3 regions of the Bradyrhizobium sp. A11 genome follow, and region 3 is predicted to be linked to each of the others. Evidence: predicted binding sites of a transcription regulator. Region 3 holds the regulator's gene; each other region holds the start of a gene.

The links. Region 3 encodes LexA, which represses DNA repair genes until DNA is damaged. Its sites were predicted from a motif close to TGTTCNNNNTGTGTTCNG; they were not measured.
Region 1: WI560_RS28065 (three-Cys-motif partner protein TcmP) is a predicted target of LexA. The motif match lies at 3,067-3,084, and genes of this name have one in related genera.
Region 2: WI560_RS27920 (ribonuclease T2) is a predicted target of LexA. The motif match lies at 7,755-7,772, and genes of this name have one in related genera.

What each region holds. Positions count from the first base shown of each region.
Region 1 is NZ_CP149509.1:5,960,220-5,970,635, forward strand. It holds gene WI560_RS28050 (nucleoside deaminase) at 1-208, shown strand, start outside; gene WI560_RS28055 (alpha/beta fold hydrolase) at 353-1,255, opposite strand; gene purD (phosphoribosylamine--glycine ligase) at 1,462-2,745, opposite strand; gene WI560_RS28065 (three-Cys-motif partner protein TcmP) at 3,164-4,264, shown strand; gene WI560_RS28070 (DUF5131 family protein) at 4,272-5,054, shown strand; gene WI560_RS28075 (hypothetical protein) at 5,142-5,942, shown strand; gene WI560_RS28080 (transposase) at 6,117-6,665, shown strand; gene WI560_RS28085 (ATP-binding protein) at 6,730-7,890, shown strand; gene WI560_RS28090 (hypothetical protein) at 8,230-8,424, opposite strand; gene WI560_RS28095 (hypothetical protein) at 8,686-8,874, opposite strand; gene xseA (exodeoxyribonuclease VII large subunit) at 9,378-10,416, shown strand, end outside.
Region 2 is NZ_CP149509.1:5,928,850-5,939,265, reverse strand. It holds gene prmB (50S ribosomal protein L3 N(5)-glutamine methyltransferase) at 8-967, opposite strand; gene WI560_RS27955 (molybdenum cofactor biosynthesis protein MoaE) at 967-1,449, opposite strand; gene moaD (molybdopterin converting factor subunit 1) at 1,454-1,705, opposite strand; gene pgsA (CDP-diacylglycerol--glycerol-3-phosphate 3-phosphatidyltransferase) at 1,702-2,319, opposite strand; gene uvrC (excinuclease ABC subunit UvrC) at 2,428-4,488, opposite strand; gene WI560_RS27935 (outer membrane protein) at 4,730-5,353, shown strand; gene WI560_RS27930 (cold-shock protein) at 5,452-5,667, opposite strand; gene WI560_RS27925 (23S rRNA (adenine(2030)-N(6))-methyltransferase RlmJ) at 5,934-6,794, opposite strand; gene WI560_RS27920 (ribonuclease T2) at 7,004-7,708, opposite strand; gene WI560_RS27915 (hypothetical protein) at 7,827-8,288, opposite strand; gene WI560_RS27910 (hypothetical protein) at 8,474-8,773, shown strand; partial or broken gene WI560_RS27905 (DUF3617 domain-containing protein) at 8,815-9,343, shown strand; gene WI560_RS27900 (ATP-binding protein) at 9,410-10,416, opposite strand, start outside.
Region 3 is NZ_CP149509.1:3,112,068-3,122,483, forward strand. It holds gene gltX (glutamate--tRNA ligase) at 1-1,407, opposite strand, end outside; gene WI560_RS14340 (glutamine--tRNA ligase/YqeY domain fusion protein) at 1,562-3,238, shown strand; gene WI560_RS14345 (nuclear transport factor 2 family protein) at 3,248-3,634, shown strand; gene WI560_RS14350 (DUF2171 domain-containing protein) at 3,833-4,066, shown strand; gene WI560_RS14355 (ComEC/Rec2 family competence protein) at 4,163-6,439, shown strand; gene WI560_RS14360 (hypothetical protein) at 6,447-6,881, opposite strand; gene WI560_RS14365 (hypothetical protein) at 6,969-7,115, opposite strand; gene lexA (transcriptional repressor LexA) at 7,273-7,974, opposite strand; gene glp (gephyrin-like molybdotransferase Glp) at 8,150-9,361, opposite strand; gene WI560_RS14380 (hypothetical protein) at 9,570-9,776, opposite strand; gene WI560_RS14385 (HAD family hydrolase) at 9,941-10,416, opposite strand, start outside.

The DNA.
Region 1 (10,416 bases), 2.8 Mb from region 3:
GCCCTGCACCATGTGTGCGGGCGCGATCTCGTTTGCAAGGGTCAGGCGGCTCTATTACGGCGCCGCCGACCCCAAGGGCGGCGCGGTGGAATCGGGCGTGCGGTTCTTTGCCTCCCCAACCTGCCATCACGCGCCGGACGTCTATTCCGGGGTCGGCGAGACCGAGGCGGCGCGGCTGCTCAAGGAGTTCTTTCGGGAGCGGCGCTGACGCGCCACCCTCCGCTGTCATGCCCCGAAGGCGGGGCATCCAGTACGCCGTGGCCTATCTTTTCAACCACCACCGTCTCGGCGTACTGGATCGTCCGCCTTCGCGGACGATGACAGTTGAGTGTGTGGCGTGCAGCGTCACAGCTCAGCCCGCGAAGAATTCGCGCAGCGCCTTCGCGGTCACGTCCGGATTCTCCTCGGTGAGGAAGTGGCCGGAATCCACCGGCATGCCCGCAACGTTGGTCGCCCATTGCTTCCACGTGTCCAGCGGCGTCGCGGCGGCTTGCGCCACGCCGGCATTGCCCCACAGTGCCAGCATGGGAATGGTGATCTTCTTGCCGGCCTCGAAATCCGCCTTGTCGAGGTCATAGTCGAAATAGGCGCCGGCGCGATAATCCTCGCACATCGCATGGATGCGGGCGGGATCGCGGAACGGGGCGAGGTAATGTTCGAGCGCCCGCTCATCGATCGCGTCGAGCGTTTTCGACTTGGTCTGGCTCGCCATCTTGAAGCGCAGGAAGAACTCGCCCTGGCCAGAGATCAGCGTCTCCGGCAGCGGATAGGGCTGCGCCAGGAAGGTCCAGTGGTAGATCTTCAGCGCGTAGGCGCGGTTCATCCGCTCCCAGTAATTATAGGTCGGCAGGATATCGAGCACCGCGAGCTTCGACAGCCGGCCGGGATGATCGAGCGCGAGCCGGTACGAGACCCGGCCGCCGCGGTCGTGGCCGGCGAGCGCGAAGTGCACGTGGCCGAGCCGCTCCATCATTTCGACCATGGCTTTCGCCATCGCGCGCTTGCTGTAGGGGATGTGCAGCGCGTCGCTCTCGGGCATGTCGGACCAGCCGTAGCCGGGCAGATCGGCGATGATCAGCGTGAAGTGCTCGGCCAGCTCAGGCGCCACCTGGTGCCACATCACGTGGGTCTCGGAGAAGCCGTGCAGAAGCAGCAGCGGCGGCCCTTTGCCGCCGACGCGGGCGAAGATGCGGCCGAACGAGGTATCGATCCACTCGGCGGCAAAGCCCGGATAGAGGTCGGCGAGGTCGGACATCTTGTTGCATCCTTGAGGGGGCAGCCGGGGCCGGCCCCCGACACCTAAAAGTGCGAAAACAACCCCATGCACAGTACCGGTATCATCATCGGGGTCACTAAGCCCAGCGACTGATTACACATTCTGGGCTGCGCATGTGGCGATCCGGTGACACAAATCTCGAGATTCCGGATCGGCGCGTCTTGCGCGCCGTCCGGAATGACGAGCTAGGTCTTGGCCTTCTCCGCCTCCACCGCCTGCCAGCCGATATCGCGGCGGCAGAAGCCTTCCGGCCAGCGGATGCGATCGACGGCCTGGTAGGCTCTCGCCTGCGCTTCCGTCACGGTCGCCCCCAGCGCGCAGACATTGAGCACGCGGCCGCCATTGGCGAGGATCGCACCGTCCTTCGCCACCGTGCCGGCGTGGAAGATCTCGACATTGCCCACCTTGGCCGCGTCATCGAGCCCCTCGATGCGCGTGCCCTTCTGGTAATCGCCGGGATAGCCCTTGGCCGCCATCACCACGGTGAGCGCGGCTTCCTTGTGCCAGCGCAGGTCGAAATTCTTCAACTGCCCGTCGCAGGCGGCGAGCAGCGCCGGCACGAGGTCGCTCATCATGCGCAGCATCAGCACCTGGCATTCAGGGTCGCCGAAGCGGACGTTGAACTCGAACAGTTTTGGGCCCTGCGTCGTCAGCATGATGCCGGCATAGAGCACGCCGCGGAACGGCGTGCCGCGCTGCTTCATGCCTGAGACCGTCGGCAGGATGATCTTGGCCATGATCGCGTCGTGGACGGCGGGCGTCACCAGCGGCGTCGGCGAATAGGCGCCCATGCCGCCGGTGTTCGGGCCGACGTCGTGGTCGAACACGCGCTTGTGGTCCTGCGCCGAGGCCAGCGGAATGGCGGTCTCGCCGTCGCACAGCGCGAAGAAGCTGATCTCGCGGCCGGGCAAAAATTCCTCGATCACGACCTCGGCGCCGGCCTCGCCGAAGGCGCCCTCGAACATCATGGCGATGGCATCCTCGGCCTCAGCCACGGTCTTGGCAACGACGACGCCCTTGCCGGCGGCAAGCCCGTCGGCCTTCACCACGATCGGCGCGCCCTGGCTCTGCACATAGGCGCGCGCGTCACCGGCATTGGTGAAGCGCTTGTAGGCGCCGGTGGGAATGCCGAACTCGGTGCAGAGCGCCTTGGTGAACCCCTTGGAGCTTTCGAGCTGGGCGGCCGCCTTGCTCGGCCCGAACGCCTTGATGCCGCTAGCTGTGAGATCATCGACGATGCCGGCCGCCAGCGGCGTCTCCGGCCCGACCACCACGAGTTCGACCTTGTTCGCCTTGCAGAAACCGATGACCGCAGCATGGTCGGCGACATCGAGCGCCACGCATTCCGCCTCCTTCGCGATCCCGGCATTGCCGGGCGCGCACCAGAATTTGGTCACCAGGGGGGAGGCTGCGATCTTCCACGCCAGGGCATGTTCGCGGCCACCGGAACCGAGCAGGAGAATATGCATAAGAGGCTCAGAAATGAGGGGTTTGCTGGGGGCGGAGGTCGCATGAATCGGGGTGGGGCTCAAGGGGATACGGCCCGAACTCCCGGCCATTCCGAGCGCACGCGCCTCGCTTCTTCCCTTCTCCCTTGCGGGAAGGTCAACGGGAGGAATTCCGAAGTAACCTCAACCAAAGACATCGCTCGAGCCTAGCCAGGACGCATTGATGAACGCTCCAGCGAGCGATGGGCGATAAATCCAGGGTATCGCCCCCCGCGAGCACGGTCTAAAGCTGACAAGGAACGGTGCGCACGGGCGAACCGACAGAACTTCGACTTCTGGACGAAGAACAAAACAAGAACTGTATAAGGCCGGCGGTCCATCGATCAAGGCAACGTGTATGCTAGTCACGAATCTACTCGAAGATGCACGAGGGGGCCCGGTGGCAACTGCAAAGTTTTTTGATGAGCGGACCGATCAATCAGAAACTAAGGCTCGGATTATTCAGAAGTACTTTTACGCTTGGGCAAAGGTTATTACTCCCAGCGCAAAACAGAGAGACGGCAAGATAGCGTACATCGATCTTTACGCAGGGCCCGGTCGTTACAAAGATGGCGCGGCGTCTACTCCGCTTCTTGTCTTGCAACATGCGATAGCCAATCCAGACATGGCATCGATGCTCGTCACTCTCTTCAACGATGCGGACAAGAACCATAGCTCCACGCTGTTGTCCGAAATTGACGCGCTGCCAGGAATTGAAAAACTAAAGTTCAAACCCGAGGTTATGTCAGACGTCGTCGGAGAGGACGCCGAAAAATACTTCGCCGAAAAGAAGTTGATTCCATCATTCACATTCGTCGATCCGTTCGGGTACAAGGGCTTGTCGCTCAAGATTGTGAATGGCGTGATCAAGGATTGGGGATGTGACTGTGTATTTTTCTTCAACTACGGCCGCATAAACGCAGGACTTTCCAACGCCCTTGTCGAGGATCACATGAACGCCTTGTTCGGGGTTGATCGGGCCAATCTCCTACGAGAGAAAATTAAAGGGCAAGAGCCAGATCAACGAGAAGCGCTGATACTTGAAGACCTGTCACAGGCGATCAAGGCGATGGGAGGCACGTATGTTTTGCCTTTCCGGTTCAAGCGAGGGAAGCGGACATCGCACAGCCTTATCTTCGTATCCAAGCACTTTAAGGGCTATGAAATCATGAAAGGGATCATGGCCGGGGAAAGCTCTACGCAGGATCAGGGGGTAGCTTCTTTTGCCTATTCCCCTGCGGATGCCTCAACGCCCCTCTTGTTTTCTCTCGCGCAACCGTTTGACAAGCTTATTGCTGATTTACCGAAAGTGTTCGCCGGAAAGACACTTTCAATGAGACATGTGTACGAAAATCATTCAGTGGACAGACCTTACACCAAGACGAATTACAAGAAGGCGCTCGGGCAGTTGGAAGAGGCGGGCAAAGTGGCCGCTAGTCCACCAGCCTCTGAGCGCCGAAAAGGTACGTTCGCCGACCAAGTAATGGTAACTTTTAAATAGGATCATCATGGCGACGAATTCACCGATCGAATGGACCGAGGCGACGTGGAATCCGGTAGCCGGATGCACGATCTTATCTCCGGGTTGCACTAATTGTTATGCGATGAGGCTCGCTCGCAGGTTGGAAGCCATGGGTCAGCCAAAATACGCTGGCACCACTCGCGTGTCCGGAGGGCGCGCAAAATGGAATGGCAAAATCGTCTTGGACGAAGCAGCTCTGGAGATACCGCTCAAATGGAGAGCGCCTAAAATCATATTTGTGAACTCCATGTCCGATCTCTTCCACGAGAAAATTCCGGTGGAGTTCGTCTTAAGAGTTTTCGAAGTGATGAGAATGGCTCGGCACCACACGTTTCAAGTATTGACGAAGCGAGCTGATCGGCTTGCCGAAATTGCTCCACGACTGCCTTGGTCCAAGAATGTTTGGATGGGCGTTAGTGTTGAGAGTGAAGAGTACGTAGATCGGATTGACTATCTTCGAACCACACCAGCATTTATCAAATTCCTCAGCCTCGAACCGCTACTTGGGCCTCTCGATGACTTAAGGCTCGATGGCATTGACTGGACCATCGCAGGCGGAGAGAGTGGGCCGAACGCGCGGCCGATGGACCCTAACTGGGTCCGGTCCATCCGTGACCAATGCAATGCCGCCGGGGTGGCATTCCATTTCAAACAGTGGGGTGGCGTTCAAAAGAAGCAAGCGGGCCGAACATTGGATGGCCGAACTTGGGACGAACTTCCGACGGCAAAATCGTCCAAACCACAACATAGCGCTCGTGTCGCTGTTTGACTCTCTAATTAGCTGCAGGGGGTCTCAGAGGTGCCCGAATATAAGTGCGATATTTCGTTCGTTTGCCCGAAGTGCGGGGCGAACATAATGGACCGGATTGATGTACCGGAGCCGTATTGGCTGGCCGACCGGGCGTCCGACATGACAAGCGAAGACGATCTCGACCTAGAGTGCCGGGAGTGCGATGAGACGTTTGCGGCCCACGTGCTTAATAATGGCGGGGATTGCGACCTTACACTCAACAATTATCCAGGCGTGAAAGTCGATGCTGGTACCGCGTTCTACGATGGTCCAGATGAGGATGATTGGGAGGAGCCAGAGCCGCCCGCCAACGCCTTTTCGGTATTTTTGCAATCGCACCGCGAAACGTGGAACATGCTGAACGAGAATGCGCTACCCGCTGATGGGAGCAGCTTGATAAACCGCATGGTATTTGCTCACCAAATATCGGCCATGGAAGCGTTTCTTGCTGATACCGTGATAATCCATGTCACGTCCGAGCCGGATGCCATGAATCGATTACTCGAAGAAGATTCAGACCTGAAAAAAGAGAAATTCAATCTTGCACAGATAGCGGCTGATCCCAATCTTGTCCGGAAAGTTGTACTTAAGCATCTGCGCTCATTGATGTACCATAATATTGCGCGAGTGCGCGTTCTTTACCAGACCGTCCTAAATATGGATCTGTTCAAGTTGCTCAGCAAAGATGAGCTCGAGACTTTGATGCGAGCAGTGGACTATCGACATGACTGTGTTCATCGTAACGGCCACACCCAAGAGGGTGAGAAGCTAATCGTTTTCACGCCCGAGTATGTTGAACGTATCGCTGGGATAACTCACTCCCTTGTGAATGGGATCGAGAGGAAGCGAATCGTGGGAAGCTTTTAGCGAGCCCGTAGCCCGTAGGATGGGTTGAGCCCTTGCGAAACCCATCGCACTTGTTTCGTGATAAGATTGCGTCATGACCGCGTACCGCCGCAACTTCGTTCCGGGTGGGTGATTCTTCTTCATCGTCAATCTGGCGGAGCGGAGGCTGGCGTTGCTGACAGATCATATCCAGGTGTGCGCGGGGCGTTTCGCGAAACGCACCGACGCCATCCGTTCACGATCGATGCCATCGTGGTGCTGCATGACCACCTTCACACGGTGTGGACGTTGCCGGAAGGTGATGCCGATTTTGCAATGCGCTGGCAGTTGATCAAATCCACCTTTCCGCGCGGTCTGGCGCGCAATGAGAGCATATCCCGAAGCTGCTCGGCCAAAGGTGAACGGGGCATCTGGCAGCGCAGATATTGGGAGCATACCATTCGCGACGACGTCGATTTCACGCGGCATGTCGACTATGTCCATATCAATCCGGTCAAGCGCGGGCTCGTCGACCGGGTGCGTGACGGGGCGCCTCCTCGTTTCATGGTCACGTCAAGCTTGGCAATGACCCGGCCGATTGGGCCGGCGATCAATCGGATGACGGCCACGACTACGGTGAACGGGGATAGAGAGGCGATGGGTTTCGCAAGAGCTCAACCCATTCTACGGGTTCCAGGCGCTCCTGCGGCTCGAACTCGTCGCAAGAAGAGAATAACAGGCGCCTTGTCCCTTATCGGCCCATGATGCCGTGCCGTTTTGAACGGTGATGTGCTAGGTTTCCCGCTAGCATCGAGGACTGGGGACCACATTGAGTGATTCAGGAAAATGGGTCGGCCAAGGTCAGGAACGCCTGGCCGACTTCATTCGCCACAACCAACCCGCAATCATCAAGGAATGGACAGACTTCGCGCGGACCCGTTCGCCGGCCAGCGACGGGATGTCGAAGCTTGCTCTCGAAGACCATATTGCCGACATTCTCAAGTTCATCGCCGAGGACCTGGAGTCGCCGCAAACCGCGCGCGAGCGAGTGGACAAGTCGCACGGTTTGGCCGTCGAGGACGGACCCTTTAGCCAAAGCGCGGCGGAAATTCATTCCGCACTTCGCCTCGCCGATGGTTTCGACATCGACCAGATGGTTTCGGAATATCGGGCACTACGTGCAAGCGTCGTGAAGCAATGGGTGGCCAAGCAGGAAAGCCTTGCCAGCACAGATGTTGAGGACCTTACGCGGTTCAACGAAGCAATCGACCAGGCCGTGACGGAGTCGGTGGCGCATTACACCAAGACCATCAACAACTCGCGGAACCTGTTCCTTGGAGTCCTTGGGCACGACCTGCGTAACCCCATAGGCGCTGCTTCCATGGCCGCGCGGTGGATGGCACGATCGGGAACATCTGATCCGAAGCAGGCAAAAGTGGTGGCTGAGATGGTCCTGACGACGGACAGGGCTACGCGCATCCTTGATGACCTGCTGGATCTCACACGCTCGTCTTTCGGCACTGGTATCCCCGTCGAAAAAGCCAAAATGGACATGGCGAGGCTCTGTCACCAAATCGCTGACGAGTTGCGGGGCATCAACGCAGGCCAGATTATCGAAGTCACCCATCAAGGTGACCCGACGGGCCTTTGGGACGCGGCACGAATGGGACAGGTGCTCTCCAACCTGATGGGCAACGCGATTCAGTACAGCGAGGCATCGGGTGCGATTACCGTCGCGATATCGGGACTAGACCCCGAGGGGGTCGTCGTGACCGTGCATAACTTCGGTCCCCCAATCCCTCCCGAGAACCAGAAGATCATTTTTCAGTCTTGGATGCGCGGCCAGGAGGTCTCCGCCGAGCATGGGACTCACCTCGGGCTGGGGCTCTACATTGCGAGATTGATCGTCGAAGCCCATGGCGGCGAGATCGATGTCACTTCGGACCAGAAGTCCGGCACGACATTCACGCTTCGGCTTCCGCGCACGTGATCCTTTGGTACGCGCATCGTTAACTCGTTGAGCGCTCTTTTCCATCGAGAATGCTTCGGGGTTTGTCGCGTTGTCAGAATGCGGGCGCAGCCTGCAGCCGCCGAGCTCGACCCCGGTCAATTGCGTTGAATGGACCCGAGCCCGTTGGATGGGTTGAGTCCTCGCGAAACCCATCACTCGAAGCGTCCTAGCCGCCGGGCGCCCTCCGCGATTCGTCGTCACTTACAATCGGATGACGGCCGCGATTGCGGTGAACGGGATAGAGAGGCGATGGGTTTCGCAAGGGCTCAACCCACCTACGAGCTACGAGCCTCAGCATGCGAAGAGAAATTGTTGACGTCACAGGCTATCGCGCATTTGCTTCTGGCCGATGCGATGACCAATCGCACCAAGCAGTCCCGCCAGGAATAGCATCACAAGGAACTTGCTCCAGCCCGGCCCGTCGAAAACAAACTTGTTCGCGACGAGCCCAATCAGCACGCCGTAGCCGGCGAATATCAGGCCTTTCCAGCGAACCGTCCAGGTGTGGTTCATTGCCGTCCCCTCATTTGAAGTCGGACAGCAATGCCACGAAGAAGCCGGCTCATCTGTGCGCAGCCTCACTCAAGACAATACTCAGCGTTCGAAAAGCGAAACGATCAGGCCATCCGCGCTCACTTGCAGCCGGATGACAGCCGCGATGATCGAGAGCCGGAAGAGGAAGGCGATGGGTTTCGCAAGGGCTCGACCCATCCTACGAGTCCAAAGGTCCGAACAGCTTGCGGACACCTTCTGTCGGCAAGCCGTGACGGGTCTTCACCCTTTTTGTTTCTCTTCTGCGCTTTTTCCGTCCGAGCTTTTCGAGCGCTCTTCGAAACGATCAGCCCCCTTCGCTAGATCGTGCCCCATCTTGCCCTCGTTTTTCGCTTCATCCTTTGAAGTCGCTTCACGCAAGCCTGCAGCGGCCTGTTCACCCGCCTTTGATGATTTCCGTTCGTCATCCATTGGTCGCTCCTTCCCGATAAGAGACGCCTCCCGGGAGACCCGCTGATCTATCCCGGATTGGACGTACCAACGTTCCAATCGGATGGCCTGCACATTGTTCCCGGTCCCGTTGAGGCCCGTAGGATGGCCTGAGCCCGCAAAACCCATCCATGTGTCTCTAAAGCTAGCCGAACGGACCATCCGCGATGATCCAGACCTCATATCCTTGTATTACGGTGACAGTGCACTGGTTTCCAAAGCCAGCGCAGCGGATATCATTTAGTGCACTGTGGGCAACGCCTTGAGCGCCGCCATGATAGGCGAGAGGAAACCGAGGAGGAATGAGTAGCCGAAGCGCGGAAAGGCCGGATTGCGAAGCAATATCGGTAAGAGGGAGTGGCGCAGAGTGACGCCCTGACACCTCACCCGGACCTCCCCATGGAGAGGTGAACTCCCTGGCTGGCGCCGCGTCGCGAAAATCCCTAACCTCGACCCCGACCCCATAACCCCGAATCGTTTGCTCAATGCCGCCTGCGGAACAACTCAACAACGCCTTTGAATTCACCGTCTCCGAGCTCTCCCAGTCCCTGAAGCGGACGGTGGAGGATACCTTCGGCCATGTCCGGGTCCGCGGCGAGATCTCGGGATTCCGCGGCGCCCATTCCTCCGGGCATTGCTATTTCGCGCTGAAGGACGAGAGCGCCAAGATCGAGGCGGTGATCTGGAAGGGCGTGCACGGCCGGATGCGCTTCAAGCCCCAGGAGGGGCTCGAGGTCATCGCCACCGGCAAGCTGACGACCTATCCGGGCTCCTCGAAATACCAGATCGTGATCGAGGCGCTGGAGCCGGCCGGCATCGGCGCGCTGATGGCGCTGATGGAGGAGCGCAAGAAGAAGCTCGCCGCCGAAGGCTTGTTCGACGAGGCGCGCAAGCAGCTGCTGCCCTGGCTGCCGGAGGTGATCGGCGTCGTGACCTCGCCGACCGGCGCCGTGATCCGCGACATCCTGCATCGGCTGGAGGACCGCTTCCCCCGCCGCGTGCTGGTGTGGCCGGTCAAGGTGCAGGGCGAGGGCTCGGCCGAGCAGGTCGCGGCCGCGATCCGCGGCTTCAACGCGCTGCCCGAGGGCGGCAGGATTCCGCGACCTGACGTGCTGATCGTCGCGCGCGGCGGCGGCTCGCTGGAGGATCTCTGGTCGTTCAACGAGGAGATCGTGGTGCGGGCGGCGGCCGAAAGCATGATCCCGCTGATCTCGGCGGTCGGGCACGAGACCGACATCACGCTGATCGATTTCGTCGCCGACAAGCGCGCGCCGACGCCGACGGCGGCGGCCGAGATGGCGGTGCCGGTGCGCAGCGATCTGTTCGTCGAGGTCGCCGATCTCGGTCGCCGCACCCGCGCCTATTGGCAACGCGCCCAGGAAAGCCGCCGCAGCGAGCTGCGCGCCGCCGCGCGCGCGCTGCCGGCGGCCGGCGATCTGCTCGCCATTCCCCGGCAACGGCTGGATGCGGCGGGCGCCTCCCTGCCCCGCTGCCTCAAGGCCAACACGCACGCGCATTTCCGCA
Region 2 (10,416 bases), 2.8 Mb from region 3:
CGATGAATCAGCCGAGATCGGCGGCGGCGATCCAGAACACCTCGCCCTCGGACTCCTCGGTGTCGAGCCAGAGCAGCGGCAGGTCCGGGAAAGCCTCGTCGACCAGGTCCCGGCCGCGGCCGATCTCGCAGATCAGCCCGCCGCCCGGCGTCAGGTGATCGGGCGCCTCGCGCAGGATGCGGCGCACCACGTCGAGGCCATCGGCGCCGCCATCGAAGGCGAGCTTGGGCTCGGCCCGGCATTCCGGCGGCAGCGCGGCCATGCCTTCGGCATCGACGTAAGGCGGGTTGGTGATGATCAGATCGTACCTGCTGTCACCGAGGGGAGCGAACAGGTCGCCGCGATAGAGGCTGATCCGCTCCTCGAGCCCGTAGTCGCCGACATTGCGGGCGGCGACTTCGAGCGCGCCCTTGGAGATGTCGACGGCATCGACAACGGTATTCGGGAAATGATGCGCGGCGAGGATGGCGAGGCAGCCCGACCCCGTGCAGAGATCGAGCACGCGCCCGACGGCGGTGGGATCGTCGATCAGCGAGCCTGCCTCGCCATCGCCGCCGAAATGCGAATCCAGGAGCTCGCCGATGAAGGAGCGCGGAACGATGACGCGCTCGTCGACATAGAAGGGCAGGCCGCGCATGTAGATCTTGTTGACCAGATAGGCCGCCGGTTTGCGCGTGGTCACGCGCTGGTGGATCAGATCGAGGACGGTCCTGCTTTCCGCGGCCGTGACGCGCGCGCTGGCGAAGCTCTCGAGCTGTTCGGGATGCAGATGCAGCGCCTCGCAGACCAGAAAGGCGGCTTCGGCGACCGGATCCGTCGTGCCGTGGGCAAAAGCGAGCTTGGCCTCATTGAAGCGGCTCACCGCATAGCGGACGAAATCGAGCAGCGTGAGCAGCTCGCCGCGCCCCACTTTCGCGAGCTTTGGCGCGGCGCGCCCGCGCGCGGTCTTCTTGGATGCTCTTGCCATCAGGATTTGGTCCAGCGTGCGGCGGCTTCGTCGTCACGGGCCTGGGCTTCGACCCAGCCGGTGCCGGTGGCGCTCTCTTCCTTCTTCCAGAACGGCGCGTTGGTCTTGAGGTAATCCATCAGGAACTCGGCCGCCTGGAACGCGGCCTGGCGATGCTGCGAGGCGGTCAGCACCAGCACGATGTTCTGGCCCGGCATGAAGCGGCCGACACGGTGGATCACCGTGACGCCGTTGAGCGGCCAGCGCGAAACGGCTTCGTCGGCATGACGCCCGATCTCTTCCTCGGCCATGCCGGGATAATGCTCGAGCGTCAGCGCCGCGACCTTGGCGCTGTCGTCATCAGCGCGGCAGATGCCGGAGAAGCTCACGACCGCACCGATGTCGGTACGGCTCCGGGTCAGCACCGCGATCTCGCGGGCGATGTCGAAATCGTCTTCCTGAATCCGGATGGTGACGGGGCAGGTGGCGACAGCGGAGGTCATGGGCCTAGCCGCCGGTCATCGGCGGGAAGAACGCGATCTCGCGGGCCCCGGCGATCGCGGCGTCCGACTTGACGTGGGCGTGGTCGATGGCGGCGCGGATCACCTTCGGCTTCTCGAATGCGTAGGCATAGGCCTCGCTCTGGCCGGACAGCCAGGCGATCAGCTCCTCGACGGTACGCACGGTCGGCGGCGGCTCGATGGTCTCCTCCGCCTTGCCGACGCGCTCGCGCACCCAGGCAAAATACTTCACCTTCATCCCTCGTCCTCCTTGATGAGGTGATGGATGCCGGCGCGGAAATAATCGTAGCCGGTGTAGATGGTCACGATCGCCGAGGCCCACAGCAGCGCCAATCCGATCATCGAGACCACGGGCACCACCTCGTCGCCGGCAGGTCCGGCGAGCAGGAAGCCGATCGCGACGAGCTGGACCGTGGTCTTCCACTTCGCAAGCTTGGTCACGGGTACGCTGACGCGGAGCGCGGCGAGATATTCGCGCAGGCCCGAGACCAGGATCTCGCGGCACAGGATCACGATGGCGGCCCACAGCGACCAGCCATGGATGATGCCGTCGGCGGCCAGCATCAAGAGGCAGGAGGCGACCAGCAGCTTGTCGGCGATCGGATCCAGCATCCGGCCGAAGGCCGATTGCTGATTCCAGATTCGCGCATAATAGCCGTCGAGGTAATCGGTGACCGCGGCCGCGATGAAGAGGGCGACCGCGACCCAGCGCAGCCACAGCGGCTGATCCAGAATCGACTGCGCATAGATGCACCCGACCACGACCGGGATCGCGGCGATCCGGCCATAGGTCAGGAGATTGGGGAGGGACATCGCGCGGCTGGTGGTCCCTCGTGTCGTGGCGATGTTCATCCGTCCTACCAATACCGCTGCAGCCTGAAGGTCAACCGTTCCGCTCCCCAGATGGGGTGCGGGATGCGACGACGATATGACCGAGGCTACCTTTGGGTCCCCTTTAGTTCATCCCGGCTGGGGATGGAAATACTCGAAAATCCTGCGCGCGCTCTCGGCGCTCACCCCTGGAACCTTGCCGAGATCGGCGATCGACGCGCGCTCGATCTCCTTCAGGGTCCCGAAATGATGCAGCAAGGCACGTTTGCGTGACGGGCCGATGCCCGGAATCTCCTGCAAACCGGCCTCGCGGATGTCCTTCTTGCGCAGCTTGCGGTGCGAACCGATGACGAAGCGGTGGGCCTCGTCGCGCAGACGCTGGATGAAATAGAGCACGGGGTCGCGCGGCTCCAGCTTGATGGCCTCGCGTTCGGGCATGAACAAGGTCTCGCGGCCGGCATCCCGGTCCGGACCCTTGGCCACCGACATCAGCGACACCTGGCTCAGGCCGAGATTGGCGAAGATCTCGCGGACGGCGTTGAGCTGGCCGCGACCGCCGTCGATGATGACGAGGTCGGGCCATTGCGGAAAATCGTCGTCCTTGGCCTTGGTGCCGGCATCCTCCGGCGGATTGATCAGGCGCTTGAAGCGCCGCTCCAGCACCTCGCGCATCATGGCGAAGTCGTCGCCGGGCGTGATCCCTTCCGACTTGATGTTGAACTTGCGATACTGGTTCTTCACGAAGCCGTCGGGCCCGGCGACGATCATGGCGCCGACCGCATTGGTGCCCTGGATATGGCTGTTGTCGTAGACCTCGATGCGCTTCGGGACTTGGGGCAGGCTCAGCGTCGCGGCCATGGCCTCCAGCAGCCGGCTTTGCGTGGCGGTGTCGGCGAGCTTGCGGCCGAGCGCCTCGCGCGCATTGGTCAGCGCGTGGATGACCAGCTCCTTCTTCTCGCCGCGCTTGGGCGCGGTGACCTCGACCTTGTGGCCGGCCTTGATCGCCAGCGCATTGGCGAGCAGCTCGCTCTCCTCGATCTCGTGCGAGAGCAGGATGTTCCTGGGCGGCGGCTTGTCGTCGTAGAACTGCGCGAGGAAGGAGCCGAGCACCTCTTCGGGGGTGAACGACTTCTCCGCGCGCGGAAAGTAGGCGCGGTTGCCCCAGTTCTGGCCGGTGCGGAAGAAGAACACCTCGACGCAGGAGAACCCGCCTTCCTGGTGGATGGCGAACACGTCGGCTTCCTCGACCGTGCGCGGATTGATGCCCTGCTGCGACTGGATCGCCGAGAGCGCCGCGAGGCGGTCGCGGTACAGCGCGGCGCGCTCGAACTCGAGCTCACCCGCCGCCTTCTCCATCTCGCCGGCAAGCTCCTGCTTCACCGCGTGGCTCTTGCCGGACAGGAAGTCGCTCGCCTCGCGCACCAGCGTGGTGTAGCCGCCGAAGTCGATCTCGCGGGTGCAGGGGCCGGCGCAGCGGCGGATCTGGTAGAGCAGGCAGGGCCGGGTTCGGCTCTCGAAGAAGGAATCGGTGCAGGAGCGGATCAGGAACGCGCGCTGCAGCGCCGTGATGGTGCGGTTGACCGCCCCGGCGGAAGCGAACGGACCGAAATAGCGGCCGGGCCGGCTCTGCGCGCCCCGATGTTTCAGGATCTGCGGCGCCCAATGGTCGCCGGTGATCAGGATATAGGGAAACGACTTGTCGTCGCGCAGCTGCACGTTGAAACGTGGCCGCAGCTGCTTGATGAGGTTGGCCTCCAGCAGCAGCGCTTCGGTCTCGGTGTTGGTCGAGACGATCTCCACCGTCACGGTGGCGGCGATCATGCGCAGGATGCGCGCCGGCTGCGGCGCGCTCTGGCGCGCATAGCTCGACAGGCGTTTCTTGACGTTCTTGGCCTTGCCGACATAGAGCACGTCGGCATTCGCGTTGAGCATGCGATAGACGCCGGGCGAGGTCGGGGCGAGGCGGACCGCGCGCTCGATCGCCTCATGGCCGGTCGCCAGCGGCTCCTCGCCGACCGCGCCGCTCTCCTCCAGGATATCAGGCAGCCGCGAATCATCCTCGTCGTCGCCGCCCGGGGCGGCGGGATCGACGTCCGGCGCCGTCAACGCCTCCGGCGGCACGTCGCTCGCGGCAGCGCGGGGCAATTTGCGCGCGCGATCGTCCGGATTGTCGGTGGAATCGTGAACCATGGGGCGAATTTAGGCGCTCGGGGTGCCGATTTGAAGTTCCGGCCGCGCGGCACGCACAGGACGGCGGCGGTAACGCTTCCTTAAGTCTGTTAACAGCGCGGTAACCCGGCTTAACAGCCCTTTAAGCTAAAACTCTCGATAAATCCTACGCGAAAAAGTGGTGGTTCCGTAACCATGCGGTTTGCCTCGCGCGGCAAGCGCAGGCGCCGCAGCGGCGACGGCAGTTGCGTTGGAGTGTGTGATGAAGAGGCTCGTTGTGGGCGCGGCCGCGTTGGTTGCAGCCGGCTGGACAGCTTCGGCAGAGGCCGCCGATCTCAATTACGGGCAGCGCGCCCCCTATACCGTCAACCAGCCGCTCAATGCCTATAGCTGGGCGGGTCCCTATCTCGGCGGCAACATCGGCTACGAATGGGGCTCGGTCGACAACAATCCCTCGAAGCCGTCGGGCTTCGTGGGCGGCGTGCAGGCCGGCTACAATTTCCAGAACGGCCCTTGGGTGTTCGGTGTCGAGGGCGATATCCAGGCCAGCGGTGCCGACGACACTTTCGCGCCGTGGAAGTTCTCCAATCCGTGGTTCGGCACCCTGCGCGGCCGCGCCGGCTACGCCTTCAACAACGTGCTGTTCTACGGCACCGCGGGCCTTGCGTTCGGCGAGCTGCGTGGACAGACCTTCGGCTGGGCGGAATCGCACACCACCGCCGGCTGGACCATCGGCGGCGGCGCGGAAGTTGGCCTCACTTCGAACTGGAGCGCCAAGCTCGAATATCTCTACATCGACCTGTCGACCAGCCAGTTCGCAATTACGGGGGTGTCAAACGGCTATAGCGCCAGCGTCGTTCGCGCAGGCGTGAACTATCGCTTCTGATAGCTGAAGAAGAAAATACCGGACAACACCTTCCCGGCCGCTCGCGGCCGGGATTTTTTTGCGCGAAATATTGCGCGGCGTGCTTTGCGTCAGGCCCGCTAGGAAAGGATGACCAGGTTGACCGCCTTCGGTCCCTTCCCCTTCTTGTCCGGCTCGACTTCGAAAGTAATGCGCTGTCCTTCCGCAAGGTCCTTCAGTCCGGCCCGCTCCACAGCAGTAATGTGCACGAAGACGTCGCGGCCGCCGTCGTCAGGCTTGATGAAACCGTAGCCGCGTTCGCCGTTGAAAAACTTGACCGTTCCCGTCATGGCCATCGGGAAACTCCCCCTCATTGCTCCTCCGCCGCGACGCAGACTCACGTCGCGACATGACCGGGCCTTACGAAGCCCGGGAGAGCTGGCCATCCTTGGACGGACAATGACGGTCCGGCCGGATCTTTCTTAGGCCTTCACTCCGCCGCAACCATTCGCGGAAGCGGAACGTAAAGCCAGTCACAGAAACAGCATAATACGGTTCTCTGCGGATTGACTACCGCTCCTGCATATTTTTCCCAAGAATGCCGGAGTGTTACGGCTTTGCTTTAGGGCTTGGGTACCTCCAATCGGAATCTGGCAGCGCCGCCTTGGCCGAGCGGCATTTCCAGCTCGGGCAGGATGGTCTTGAGCTCGCCCTGCAGCGTGTAGGGCGGGTTGACGATCAGCAGCCCGGCAGAGGAAAGAGCCCCGCCATCGAGCTGGGGCGCGACGCTGAATTCGAGGCGCAGGCATTTTCCGGGTGGTTTTGCTGCGGCTGCGAGCCGTGCCACTGTCTGGGCCAGCGTGTCGGTGGCACGCCGGCTCTTGGCCGGATACCAGATGACATAGATACCGGTCGGCCATTTCGCGAAGGCGGTGGAGAAGGCTTCGCCCAACCGCTCGAACTCGTCCTTGGCCTCGAACGGCGGATCGATCAGCACGAGGCCGCGCCGCTCCTTCGGCGGCACGAAGGCCGGCAGTGCCACCCAGCCGTCGAGGTCGACCACGCGGGCCTGTTCGTCGCGGCGCAGCACGCCGATCAGCGCCTTCCGCGCCTTCGGCTCGAGCTCGCAGGCCACCAGCCGGTCCTGCGGCCTGAGCAGGCCGCGCGCGATCAGCGGCGAGCCCGGATAGGCCTTGAGCTCCCCCTTCGGATTGTAGGCGCGCACGATGTCGAGATAGGGCTTGGTCAGCGCCGCGCTCTCGTTCGACAAACGGGCCTGCATCAGCCGCGCGATGCCGGTGAGCCATTCGCCGCTCCGGCGCGCCTCTTCGCTGTCGAGATCGTAGAGGCCGGCTCCGGCATGGGTATCGATGACGCGGAACGGACCCGGCTTGTCCTGCAGATAGGTGATGATGCGGGCCAGCACGATGTGCTTGATGACATCGGCGAAGTTGCCGGCGTGGAAGGCGTGGCGGTAGTTCATGCAACAGCACTACGCCACGCGAGCGCTTGAGCAAAGAGGCGCAATCATGTGTCCCGGACGCGTCGCAGCGTGCAGCGCTGCGACGCTGAGCCGGGACCCAGGGGCCACGGAGGCTAATGCAGCATGGGCCCCGGCTCTGCAGCGCACCGCCGAAGAGGCGTTGCGCTGCGTCCGGGGCACGAGAGAAGGTCGCTGCGCGCAATAATGGATCAACCGCCCCTGATCGGCGGCATCGTCACCTGCTCGCGGCGGCAGGCGCGGCGGTCGGTTTCCTCGCAGGCGCGGAATTGCAGGTCCTTGCTCAGGCAGATGCGGACCTCGGAGAGACGGGTGCGGTTGCAGGTGACGGAGACGGCGGCATTGCTGAGACCGGGGTTGGCCTTGATGAAGGCCTCCTCGACCTCCGCCGGCGCCACCGTCTTGGCCTGCGACAGATCGAGATATTCGGCCGGGATCTTGATCGCGGCGCGCGCTTTGCGGATCGTCTCGAAATAGCTGCGGCCCTCGAGCCCCGAGCAGGTGCCGTGCTTGTCCCATTCGTTGAAGATCAGGCCCGTCGCCGGCATGAGGTCGAGCATCGAGGAGACGATGTTGCGGTTCAGCCGTGGTGCCGGGCGCTGACAATATTCCGGGAAGCCGGCTTCATATTGCGGCCACAGCCCATGCACCACGAACGCATAGGGCCGTCCGCCGCATTGCATCTGGGAACGGCCGCCGCGCTCGGCCGCTTCCTCGCAGAACGAGGGCGACCACGACAGCGCCAGCACATAGAAATCGAACTCGCCCGGTGCGTTCTGCCGCTTGTCCTGGGCCATGGCGTCACCGGCGAACGAGGCCAGGCCGGCGGCCAGGATCAGGGAAAGGGCCAGCGAGATCACTAGGCGAGAGAAGGAATGCAATCCGGGATGAAACATGGCAACGCCCCTCAACTAGACTGTGCAAGGAAGCCTAGCAGGCGAAAAGAACATTTCAAGAACAAAATTCCGGCGACCGCCGTTTGACCGCTGATGGCCGACGCAGGGTGCCCCGGACTCAAGGCCTGGCGGCGCGGCAGGCCGGATTGTAGGCCCAATTGCGGTCGAGCCCGACCACGCACCATTCGACGCCGCTGCCGTAGCCGGCGAAGCCACCATCCTCGATGAGCGAGTAGTGCACCTTGCGCACCTTGCCGTCGGTGAGCATGGCGTCAGCGCTGCAATAGCGGCGCGGGATGTTGTCGGACTGCCAGGGCCGGAACGCGGTCTCGTGAACGGCGGAGAAGCCGGTGATCTTCAACGAGGAATTCCAGAACGTGCTTTCCTTTTCCCAGAACTGGGTCGCGATCGTCGGCAGCGCCCGGTCGCAACCGGCGACGGCGCCGTCATAGCGCGGTCCGCTGAGCCAGAAATTCATCTCCAGCGGATTGGCGGCCCTGGCCTCGCCGAGCGACACCGCCCCGAGCATGAGGCCGAGCACGGCGGCATAGCGGAACGATTTCAGGGAGGGGGCGCGCATGGACAATCCGGACAGCTAAGGTCTTGCGAAGGTCGGACGGTGCCGCGAAGGCCAGGGGAGGTCAAGTGCAGCGCGGCAACACTTCGCCAGGACTTGACCACAAGGTCGCGGTCGGCACGGCTTCGGTTCTTTCCACTTCCATCCCGGCACCGTAGACTGGCGGCCAGCCAATTGGAGTGACGGGAATGCGAATCATTGCGGCCGCGGGTCTTCTCGCCAGCCTGGTTGCCTCGGGTATGACGGCGAGCCAGTCGGCGCGTGCCGACTATGTGCCGCCGTTCAAGGGCAACGACACCGGCGGCATCATCGCCTATTCGATGGCCACCCAGGTCGATGCCCGGCAGGTCGCGGTCGATCACTGCGCGCGCTACGGCAAGGTGGTCAAATTCCTGGGCGTGCAGGCTTATGAGGGCGGCTACATCTCGTTCTCCTGCCGCTGGGTGCCCTACGGCGCCGCCGAGCAGCCGATCCGCACGCTCTACTGAGGCGTTGTCGTAACGTCGTAATCTCTCAGTTCGGAGACCCCATGACGCGCAAACTCGCTTTGCTCGGCTCGGTGCTTTGCCTCGCGGTGACGGCGGGCAGCGCCAGCGCCGACGATCTACCGGTGCGCAAGGCCGGCCTCTGGGAAATGAAGCTGGCCACCTCAGGCTCGCCCGTGCCCGAGATGACCATGCAGCATTGCACCGACGAGACCGTCGACAAGGAGATGAGCAACAACGTCTCCCCGATGGCCAAGCAGATCTGCGCCAAGCAGGAGATCAAGAAGACCGCCACCGGCTATGTCAGCGATTCCGAGTGCAGTGTCGCCGGCGTCAACACGACCGCACGCCGAGATCACGGGCGATTTCAACTCGGCCTATACGGTGAAGACGACATCGCACGCGAAAGGCGGCGCCGCCGGCGCTGCGGGGCGCGAGACGACCATGACGCTGCAAGCAAAATGGCTGGGGGCGTGCAAGCCGGACCAGAAGCCCGGCGACATCGTGATGCCCGGCGGCTTCAAGATGAACGTGCGCGACATGGACAAGCTGAAGGCGCTGCTGCCGAAGTAGGGTGAGTAGTCGCTCGGAAGTTGGTGCGCTCCCTCGCCCCGTTCTTACGGGGAGAGGTGAAGCGACCTACACCGGGATCCGCACGCTCGCCCGCAATCCGCCCATCGGGCTGTCGCCGAGCGTGATGTCGCCGCCGTGGGAGCGGGCGATGTCGCGGGCGATGGCAAGGCCAAGGCCGGTGCCGCCTTCGTCCTGGTTGCGGGCGTTGTCCAGCCGCAGGAACGGCTTGAACACTTCTTCGCGCAAATGCGCAGGGATGCCCGGGCCGTCGTCGTCGACCGTCACGGTCAAATAACGGTGATCGCGCTGGCCGGTGATGGCGATGTTCTTGCCGTAGCGCGCCGCGTTGGTGACGAGGTTGGCGAGGCAGCGCTTGAACGAGGCCGGCTTCACCGTCACCACCGGCAGGCCGTGGAAGGCGACGGTCGCGGTGTGGCCATGGCGCTCGGCATCGCTGCGCAGCTCCTCCAGCGCCTGCGCCATGTCGGTCGGCTGCGACTGCTCGCCGGAATCGCCGCGCGCGAAGGCGAGGTAATCCTCCAGCATCATCGACATCTCGTCGACGTCCTTGCGCATGCCTTCGAGCTCGGGGCTGTCGCCGATCAGCGCCAGCTCGAGCTTGAAGCGGGTCAGGATGGTGCGCAGATCGTGGCTGACGCCGGCGAGCATCGCGGTGCGCTGCTCCATGGTGCGCTCGATGCGCGATTTCATCTCGAGGAAGGCGACGGAGGCGCGCCGCACCTCGCGCGCGCCGCGCGGGCGGAAGTTCGGCGCCTCGCGGCCCTTGCCGAAGCTTTCGGCGGCGTCGGCAAGCCGCAGGATCGGCTTGATCTGGTTGCGCAGGAACAGCACCGCGACGATCAGCAGGATAGAGGACGTGCCGACCATCCAGAACAGGAAGATCTCCGAGTTCGAGGCATAGGCGGCGCTGCGCTGTGCGAACACGCGCATCACGGCATCGTCGAGCTGGATGCGGATCTCGACGAGGTTGGAGCGGCCGACCGTGTCGATCCAGAACGAGCGTCCGATCTGGCGGCCGAGCTGCACCGACAGGGTCTGGTCGAGCAGCGAGA
Region 3 (10,416 bases):
CTTAAGCCGGCCAAGGCTTTCGTGGCGTCCCAGGACGTCCAAAACCTCAAATATGCCAGGCGACGTCGTCCGTCCCGTCAGCGCCGCCCGCAAGGGCTGGGCGACCGCGCCGAGCTTGAGACTATTTTCCTCGGCAAAGGCGCGCAGCGCGGCTTCGGTGCTGGTCCCGCTCCACGTCTCGACCTGCTCCAGCGCCGCATGGAGCTGGCCGATCAGCTTGCGGTTTTCCGGCGTGAGCAGGGCTTGCGCCTTGGGATCGAGCTCCAGCGGCCGGTCGGCGAAGATGAAATAGGCGCCGTCGATCAGCTCGATCAACGTCTTGGCGCGCTCCTTCAGGGCCGGCATGGCCTTCGCGAGCTGCGCGCGCGTGGTGTCGTTTAACTTGGCCTTAAGCTCGGCCCGACCCGGCACGTGGTCGAGCACGTCCTCGAACATCTTCACGAGCGATTGATCGTCGGCGTGGCGGATATAGTGGCCGTTGAGGTTTTCCAGCTTGGCGAAATCGAAGCGGGCGGCGGCGCGGCCGACATTGGCGAGGTCGAACGCGGCGATCATCTCCTCGGTCGAGAAGATCTCCTGGTCGCCATGGCTCCAGCCGAGCCGGACGAGGTAATTGCGCAGCGCCGCCGGCAGATATCCCATGGCGCGGTAGGCATCGACCCCGAGCGCGCCGTGGCGCTTCGACAGCTTCGAGCCGTCCGGACCGTGGATCAGCGGGATGTGGGACATGCTCGGCAGCCCCCAGCCCATCGCATCGTAGATCTGCTTCTGGCGCGCGGCGTTGATCAGATGGTCGTCGCCGCGGATCACATGGGTGACGCCCATGTCGTGGTCGTCGACCACCACGGCGAGCATGTAGGTCGGGTTGCCGTCGCCGCGCAGCAGGACGAGGTCGTCGAGGTTCTCGTTTTGCCAGACCACGCGGCCCTGAACCTGATCTTCGATCACGGTCTCGCCGGTCTGCGGCGCGCGCAAGCGGATGGTCGGCTTGACGTCGCCAGGGGCGCTCGCGGGATCGCGGTCGCGCCACATGCCGTCATAGAGGCGGGTGCGGCCCTCGGCGCGGGCCTTCTCGCGCATCGCGGCGAGCTCCTCGGCACTGGCGTAGCAGCGGTAGGCCTTGCCGTCGGCGAGCAGCTGCTCGGCGACCTCGCGGTGACGCGCGGCGCGGGCGAACTGGTAGATGACCTCGCCGTCCCAGCCGAGCTCGAGCCATTTGAGACCGTCGAGAATGGCGCCGATCGCGGCTTCGGTGGAGCGCTCGCGGTCGGTGTCCTCGATCCGCAGCAGCATCTTGCCGCCGTGCTTCTTCGCATAGAGCCAGTTGAACAGCGCCGTGCGGGCGCCGCCGATATGGAGGAAGCCGGTCGGCGAGGGGGCGAAGCGGGTGACGACGGAATCGGTCATTCTTGGCAGGGCCTATGCATCGGAAGCGGTGGTGTATAGCAGGACCGGCGCATAACTAAAGCCCGACGGCGGACCTGCCGGCCCTGCTTAAGCTCTTGGCTCGGCCTCCCGAATTTGGCAGAAGGACCGCTGATTTCCCGACAGGATTTTCGTAATGACAGAACCGGTGGCAGCTGAGGTTGGGCGCGATTTCATTCGTGACATCATCCAGGCCGACCTCGATCAGGGCAAGTACAGGGAAATCGTGACCCGGTTCCCGCCGGAGCCGAACGGCTACCTGCATATCGGCCACGCCAAGTCGATCGCACTCAACTTCGGCATCGCCCAGGAGTTTCCGGGCCGCTGCCACCTGCGCTTCGACGACACCAATCCGGTCAAGGAAGAGCAGGAATACATCGATTCCATCCAGGCCGACGTGCGCTGGCTCGGCTTCGACTGGGGCAAGAACCTGTTCTTCGCCTCCGACTATTTCGACCGCCTGTACGAATGGGCCGAGCAGCTGATCCGCGACGGGCTCGCTTATGTCGACGACCAGACCCAGGAGGAGATCCGCGTCTCCCGCGGCACGCTGACCGAGCCCGGCAAGAACTCGCCGTTCCGTGACCGCAGCGTGGAGGAGAACCTCGACCTGTTCCGGCGCATGAAGGCCGGCGAATTTCCGAACGGCGCGCGCGTGCTGCGGGCCAAGATCGACATGGCCGCCGGCAACATCAACCTGCGCGATCCCGTGCTGTACCGCATCCTGCACGCGCACCATCCGCGCACCGGCACGAAGTGGAGCATCTATCCGAGCTACGATTATGCGCACGGCCAGTCGGACGCGATCGAAGGCATCACGCACTCGATCTGCACGCTGGAGTTCGAGGACCACCGGCCGCTCTACGATTGGTTCATCGAGAAGCTGCCGGTGCCGTCCAAGCCGCATCAGTACGAGTTCGCGCGCCTGAACCTCACCTACACGCTCCTGTCCAAGCGCGTGCTGACGCAGCTCGTCCGCGACGGCCATGTCGCGGGCTGGGACGATCCGCGCATGCCGACCATGGCCGGGATGCGCCGCCGCGGCGTGCCGCCGGCGGCCTTGCGCGAGTTCGTCAAGCGCATCGGCGTTGCCAAGGCCAACAGCGTCGTCGATGTCGGCATGCTGGAGTTCTGCATTCGCGAGGAGCTGAACCGCACCGCGCAGCGCCGCATGGCGGTCTTGAGGCCGCTCAAGGTCGTGATCGAGAACTACCCGGAAGGACAGACCGAGGAGCTCGAGGCGATCAATCACCCGGATGATCCCAGCGCAGGCACGCGGAAGATCACGTTCGGCCGCGAGCTCTATATCGAGCAGGACGACTTCATGGAGAACCCGCCGAAGAAGTTCTTCCGCCTGTCGCCGGGCAACGAGGTGCGGCTGCGCTACGCCTATTTCGTCAAGTGCACCGGCGTGATCAAGAACGACAAGGGCGAGGTGGTGGAGCTGCGCTGCAGCTACGATCCCGCGACCAAGGGCGGCAACGCGCCCGACGGCCGCAAGGTCAAGGCGACCATGCACTGGCTACCGGCCGCGACGTCGAAGCCTGCGGAAATCCGCATCTACAACCAGCTGTTCGCTAGTCCCAGCCCGGATGCCTCGAACTTCGCGGCCGATCTCAATCCGAACTCGCTGGAGATCCTCGCCGATGCGCGGGTCGAGGCTTCCGTTGCGGACAGCAATGCGACCGAGCCGATGCAGTTCGAGCGCCAGGGCTATTTCGTGCGCGACAAGGACTCGACGCCCGGCAAGCCGGTGTTCTCGCGCACCATCGGCCTGCGCGACACGTTCGCGAAGGAAGTGGCGAAGGGCTGAGGGACCACGATGAGCAACGAAGCCGACGCCATCGCTTCAGCCATCATCGCGAAATGGTGCGCCGGCTTCGCGACGCTCGATGCAGCGGCGCTGTCGTCGCTCTATGCGAAGAACGCATTCTTCTTCGGCTCGAATCCGAAGCTCTATCGGGGCAGGGACGGCGTCGCCGACTATTTCAACGGCCTGCCGCGCTGGCGCCAGCCGCGCGCCATGTTCTCCGACGTGAACGCAGCGCAGGCCGGCCCGGACCTGATCAACATGGCCGCGACCATCGCGTTCGATCTCGCCGGCGAGCGGGACGATCTGGTCGTCAAGATGAGCTGGGTCATCATCCGCGAGGACGGCGACTGGAAGATCGTCAATCACCACGCCTCGTCGCAGGCGCCGCTGATCTGACGCGGCTCCATCGGTTTCGTCATTACGGGCTCGCGACTTCGTCGCGCCCCGGAATGACGACTATAGTACCGTAGGTTGGGTAAAGGCGCAGCGCGCCGCGCCCACCATCTTTCGTCGCGAAACACACGGCATCGTCATTGCCGAGAGAGAACGAACGTGCCTCGTCTGCGTTGGCGTGGGTTCAACAAGGAACCCACCATGCGTAACATCGCAGAGCATATGGAAGTCATCGGCGCCGACGGCGTACATGTCGGCACGGTCGACAAGGTCGAAGGCAACCGCATCAAGCTGACCAAGAAGGACAGCGGCGAGGGCAGCCACAAGGGCCACCATCATTTCATCGACAAGGGCCTCGTCGCCGATGTCGAGGGCAACAAGGTGCGGCTGTCGGCCAAGGCGTCGGTGGCCGTGACGATGGAAGAGGAAAAGTAGGGGGCGCCTTCTCGCGTTCCTGATCTGTACCGCTATTCGCCCGGCCGCACGTTCCGGTAGCTTCAGTGCCAGTCGCGTCGCGTAAGGTGCAGGGGAATGGCGGAGCAGGGCCGGCCAGTACGCGCCCAGGGGATTGCCGGGACGTGGCCGGTCGGCCGCGCCGCACCCGCCGGCGGCCTTGTGCCGGCGGGTTTCGGCATCTGGCCCACGATTGTCGAAACGCTTCGCGGATGGGCCCGCGCCGAGGCCGGTCCCGGACGCCTGCTGCCGTGGGTGCCGGTCGCCTTTGGCGGCGGCATCGCGCTCTATTTTGCCGCCGATCATGAGCCGGTGCTGTGGGTTGTCGCGACGATGGCGGCCGCACTGCTGCTCGGCGCGATCCTGCTGCGGCGGAGCCGGCTGTTCGCGCCCGCTCTCATGATCGCGGCGGTCGCTTCCGGCTTTGCCGGGGCGACCTGGAAGACGGCGCGCGTCACCCATACCGTGCTGGCCAAGCCGCTCTATTCCGTGTCGCTGTCGGGCTTCGTCGAGACGCGCGACATCCGCGAGCGCACCGACCGCTTCGTGCTGCGCGTCACCGCCATGGAGGCGCAGCGCAGCGACGTCAGGCTCGATCGCGTCCGCCTGTCGGTGCGCAAGGGCACCGCGCCCGAGGTCGGCAGCTTCGTTCAGTTGAAAGCGCGGCTGATGCCGCCGCTCTCGCCGGTGCGCCCGGGTAGCTACGACTTCTCGCGGGATATGTTCTTTCAGGGCATCGGCGCCTCCGGCTTCGTGATGGGCGCGATCACGGCTTCGACCCCGCCGGACGCCGGCGGCCTGCGGCTGCGCTACGCCGCCTTCATGCAAGGCCTGCGCGATGCGATCGACGCGCGCATCCGCGCGACGCTCGAGGGCGACAACCGCGCGATCGCGACCGCGCTGCTCACCGGGCGGCGCGATGCGATCTCCGCGCCCGTCAACGACGCGATGTTCATCTCGGGGCTCGGGCACGTTCTCTCCATCTCCGGCTATCACATGGCGGTGGTCGCGGGCGTCGTTTTCTTCGCGGTGCGCGCGCTGCTGGCGTTGATCCCGGGCCTCACCGTCGGGTTCGCCATCAAGAAATGGTCGGCGGCCGCAGCTTTGGTGGCCGCCGCGTTCTATCTGCTGCTCTCGGGTGCCGAGGTCGCAACGCAGCGATCGTTCTTCATGACGGCGGTGGTGCTGATCGCGGTGATGGTCGACCGCCGCGCCATCACCTTCCGCACGCTGGCGGTGGCGGCGCTGATCGTGCTCGCGGTCGCGCCGGAGGCACTGGTGCATCCGAGCTTCCAGATGTCGTTTGCGGCAACGCTCGGTCTGGTGGCGCTGGTGCAGATCGGCATGCCGAACCTGCTGGCCGCGCCCGATCATTCGGCGACCGCACGCGTCGCGCTGTGGGGCGGCCGCGAGATCGCGATGTTGTTCCTGGCCTCGCTGATCGCGGGGCTTGCGACCACGCCCTATGCCGCCTTCCACTTCCATCGCGTCACGCCCTATGGCGTGCTCGCTAATCTCGGGGCGATGCCGGTGGTCTCAGTGCTGGTGATGCCAGCGGGGCTGTTGGGATTGCTCGCAGCGCCGTTCGGGCTCGATGGCGTGTTCTGGTGGCTGATGGGCCTGGGCATCGACTGGATGGTCGCGGTCTCGCGCTGGGTCGCGGCATTGCCGGGCGCGGTCGGCCGCATCCCGGCGTTCGGCATCGCGCCGCTGATCGCCGCGAGCCTCGGCATCATCCTGATGGGTCTGTTGCGCACGCCCTTGCGCTGGTGCGGTGCCGTGGTGCTGCTGGCGTCCATCGCCTGGGGCCTATCGGCACGGCAGCCTGATGTCCTGATTGCCGGGGACGGCGCCAGCGTCGCGGTGCGGGGCGGGGACGGGCGTCTGCACCTGATCAGGGCGGGCAAGGACAGTTTCCTGCTGAAGGAATGGCTGGCGGCCGACGCCGATCCGCGCGATGCCGCCAGCAGCACGTTGGCCGAGGGAGTGTCGTGCGACGAGGCCGGCTGCGTGACGCCGCTCGCCGATGGACGCCTGGTCGCGCTGGCCTCGCGCATCGAAGCGCTGGCGGACGATTGCAGCCGCGCCGCGCTGGTGGTGACGTCGCGGCCCGCGCCGCCCGATTGCGCGGCGATGGTGGTGGATCGGCAGCGGCTCGCTCGCCAGGGCGCGCTGGCGTTGACACGGCATGGCGACGGATTTGCGGTTGAGGCGGTCAAGGCGAGAGGTGCAAACCGCCCCTGGTCGCCGGCAGTCGCCGGCGAGGGCGATTTCGAAGGAGCCCTCATGCCGAAGGCGGCTCCGCGCGTCCGCGACGCAACGCCGTCGGAGGCCGATCTTCAGGCCGAGGACTGAGCTTTGATCAGCCGATCGGCAGGCGCGTGACCGGCGGCCGACTGTCGGCGATGATCTCAGGCTTGTGCTCGCGCTCGCCGACCGGCTGCGTCACCGGCAGCTGCAGCACGGTTGCGCGCTGGCCTTCGACCAGCTGAGTCACCAGCACGTATTTGCCGTCAGGAAATTCGATCGCGTCGTGATGGCGATCGGGAATGTGCGGATCGATCTTGCCGAACTTGCCGACGCGGGAGTTGACGGTGCGCGTCCAGATCCAGCGGTTGTCGTAACGGACGTTGTCGGCGAAGGCGAGCTCCGTCCCCGGCAGCAGGCAGACCGCAACGGAGAGATCGGCTTCGGAGGCGAAGCCGCGCGTCGAGGTGCCGCGGAAGGTTGTCGTGACGATCGTCTCGCCGACTTCGGCGGGACGCGTTGCGACGGCATGCAGGCTGTAGTCACACATCGGGTGCTCCTCATGCGAAGATAGCGACCCGCGTCTCGTCGAGGCGCAGGCCTCAATCAGAGTGGAAGCCTGCAACGCTCTGCTTGGTTATGGGCAAATCTGCGGCTCGCGTCCGCAGCGCGCGATCACATTATCTTTCCCGGATTCGATAGGAACAAACATCGCATCCTTGCATTTGGCCGGCGTATCGGCGCTGCCGGCACGCGCAGGGCTATCGCGTGTGGCGATGGTCACCAGCCGCCTCCACAGCGTCATGGCCGGGCTTGTCCCGGCCATCCACGCCTTCCACGCAGCACAATGAACGTGGATGCCCGGGACAAGCCCGGGCATGACGACCTCTGCAAAATTCAAATGCGATTGCCGAAGCGCGCCCGGCGCTTGATGCTCGGTATCAGTACTTCCGGTAAAGCCCGATCAGCTTGCCCTGAATCTTCACGCGGTTCGGCGGCAGGATGCGCACCTCATAAGCGGCATTGGCCGGCTCGAGTGCGATCGAGGCGCCGCGGCGGCGGAAGCGCTTGAGCGTGGCCTCCTCGTCGTCGATCAGCGCCACCACGATGTCGCCGGTATCGGCGCTCTCGTTGCGCTGGATCAGCGCCATGTCGCCGTCGAGGATGCCGGCTTCCACCATGGAATCGCCGCGCACTTCGAGCGCGTAGTGCTCGCCCGAGCCGAGCATGTCGGGCGGCACGCTGATGGTGTGGCTGCGGGTCTGCAACGCCTCGATCGGCGTGCCGGCCGCGATACGGCCCATCACGGGCACCGCCACCGGCCGCTCACCCTCGTCCATGGAGGGGCTGGAGCTCGTGCGAACCTTGCCGAGATTGCCCTCGATGACGCTCGGCGTGAAGCCGCGCCGGGCGCCGGCGGCAGCCTGGAGCTCGGGCAGCTTGATCACTTCGATGGCGCGTGCGCGGTTGGGCAGGCGGCGGATGAAGCCACGCTCCTCGAGCGCGGTGATCAGGCGGTGGATGCCCGACTTCGAGCGCAGGTCGAGCGCATCCTTCATCTCGTCGAAGGAGGGCGGCACACCGCTTTCCTTCAAACGTTCGCTGATGAACCTCAGAAGCTCGTATTGTTTGCGAGTTAACATCTCGACCAAAGTCCCCCGGTTGATGTCGTTCGATTCCGAGACGATGAGTTCAGCGATAAGTCGCTACATGCTCGAAACAAATCATGAACGGACACTATATGTTCGATACATGTTCCGCAACTGCTTAATTTACCGTGAACGGCGGCGATCTCGCGGAATGCGTGTGGCCGTGCACTCAGACGGGGAGACGCAGCACCTCGCAAGGGCTGCCCGCCTCGGCCTTCGGCGCGAACGGTGCGCGCACGAGAAGTACCTGTGCCGCAGCAAGATTCGCAAGCAGAGAGGAATCCTGATGGCTGACGGGAACGGCGACTTGCGCACCATCGTCGCGCAGTTCCAGGCGCGCGCGCAGATAATCCTCGCGCTGGTCGTTGGCGCCGAGATCCTTGCCCAGCACGGCGCGCTCGCGGCGATGATGAATCACTGAACGGCCCGACAAGGCGCGAATCAACGGCACCATGAACAGGAATGCGCACACGTAGGACGACACGGGATTGCCGGGCAGGCCGATCACGCGCATCGCTCCGAGCCGTCCGTGCATCATCGGCTTGCCGGGCCGGATCGCGATCTTCCAGAACGCCATCGAGATGCCTTCGCCCCGCAGCGCCTGCTGGACCAGATCATGGTCGCCGACCGATGCGCCGCCGGTCGTGATCAGGATGTCAGCACCGCACTCGCGGGCGCGGCGGATACCGGCGGAGGTGGCCTGCAGCGTGTCGGCGGCGACACCGAGGTCGATGGTCTCGGCGCCCTCGCTGCGGGCGAGCGCGTGCAGGGCGTAGCCGTTGGAATAGACGATCTGGCCGTGCCCGGGCGTGGTGCCCGGCCTCACCAGCTCGTCGCCGGTGGCGAGGATCGCAACCTTGGGACGGCTGCATACCGCGAGGTCGGGATGATTCATCGCCGCTGCAAGCGCGAGATCGCGCTCCGTCAGGCGGGTTCCCTTGCGCAGGAGCACGTCACCCTCGCGGAAATCGACGCCGGCCGGGCGGACGTGCCGTCCGGCGATCGCGGCTTCCTTGATGGTGACGCTGTTGCCGTCCGCGACAGTGTCCTCCTGGATCACGACCGCGTCCGCTCCGTCCGGGATGACGCCGCCGGTGAAGATCCGCACGGCTTCGCCGGCGCCAACCGCTCTCGTGAAAGGACGGCCGGCTGCGATCTCGCCGATCACCGTCAGCCGGGAATCGACCGTTGCCGCATCGGCCGCGCGCACGGCGTAGCCGTCCATCGCCGACATCGCCTGCGGCGGCTGCGTGCGGCGCGCCGCGACGTCATGCGCGAGCACGCGGTGATAGGCCTCGTCGAGCGAAACCATCTGTTCAGGCAGCGGCTCTGCACCTGCCAGCACCGCAGCAAGGGCGTCGGAAACCGGCATCAGGGCCACGGGCGAAACTCCTGCTCGCACATCGTTCAATGGGGCGGCGAGAGTTCTAGCTGACTGCAGACGCGAGGCAAAGCAGCACGCAGGATGATCTATCCTGCGTGCTCTCCGAGATCGAGCAAGTGCAAGTTCGCACACGTGATTCTAAAGGCGAAACGGCCGGCATGACCCTGGCCAACACTGAGCTGGCCAGCGCGCCCCGCTCATGTGTTCAAGGTGCCGTGGGATCGTCCGGGCTGATGTCCCATGCGACGTCGGGAGGTTTGGGGCCTTGGTCCTTGTCGGGGAGCGGATCGGCCTGCGATTTCAGGTCCGCAGCCTTGCTGATCAGCTTGGCGGAAAGCTCGGAATCCGAGGTGGTTCTGGCGAACTCAAGCAACAGAGAGGCTTGCTTGGTGAGGTAGGTTTTGCCCAGCACGTCGATCAGTCCCAATGTAGAAGTCCCAACGGACTCATGAGTCCGAAGGGTGGTATTCCGTTCCGGGAACTCTGTATAAAAATGCACAAAGGGGGCGGGTTCCACAGATTTTGTTTAGTTCCGGACGCGGTTTGCAGTGGGCTCCTTCTGATCAGGGGCCGGGATCAAATGCCCAACGCCTTCAATGCGTTCCCGACGTCGCGCGGCGATGTCACGTGCACCGCCGTCAATCCGCGCGCCCGCGCGCCCTCGATGTTCTCTTCGAGATCGTCGAAGAACACGATGCGCTCGGCCGGCACGCCGATCGCCGCGACGACATGGTCGAAAGCGTCTGCGTCCGGTTTGCGCAGGCCGATGCTGGATGACAGGTACAACTCGCGGAAATGGCCGAGCAGATCGGCATATTCCTTCGAGAAATAATCAACATGCGGCCGATTGGTGTTGGAGAAGGCGTAGAGCGGCATCTGCTTTGCCGCACGCGGCAACAGCTCGGCGATCTCAGGCATCTCGCCGGCGAAGATCGCGTTCCAGCCCTCCAGGAACTGGGCGTCCGAGATGCCGATGCCCAGTGAAGCGCGTAACGAGGCGAAATAGTCCGCGTCGCTGATCTTGCCGACCTCGTGCAGCCGGTAGGCCTCGT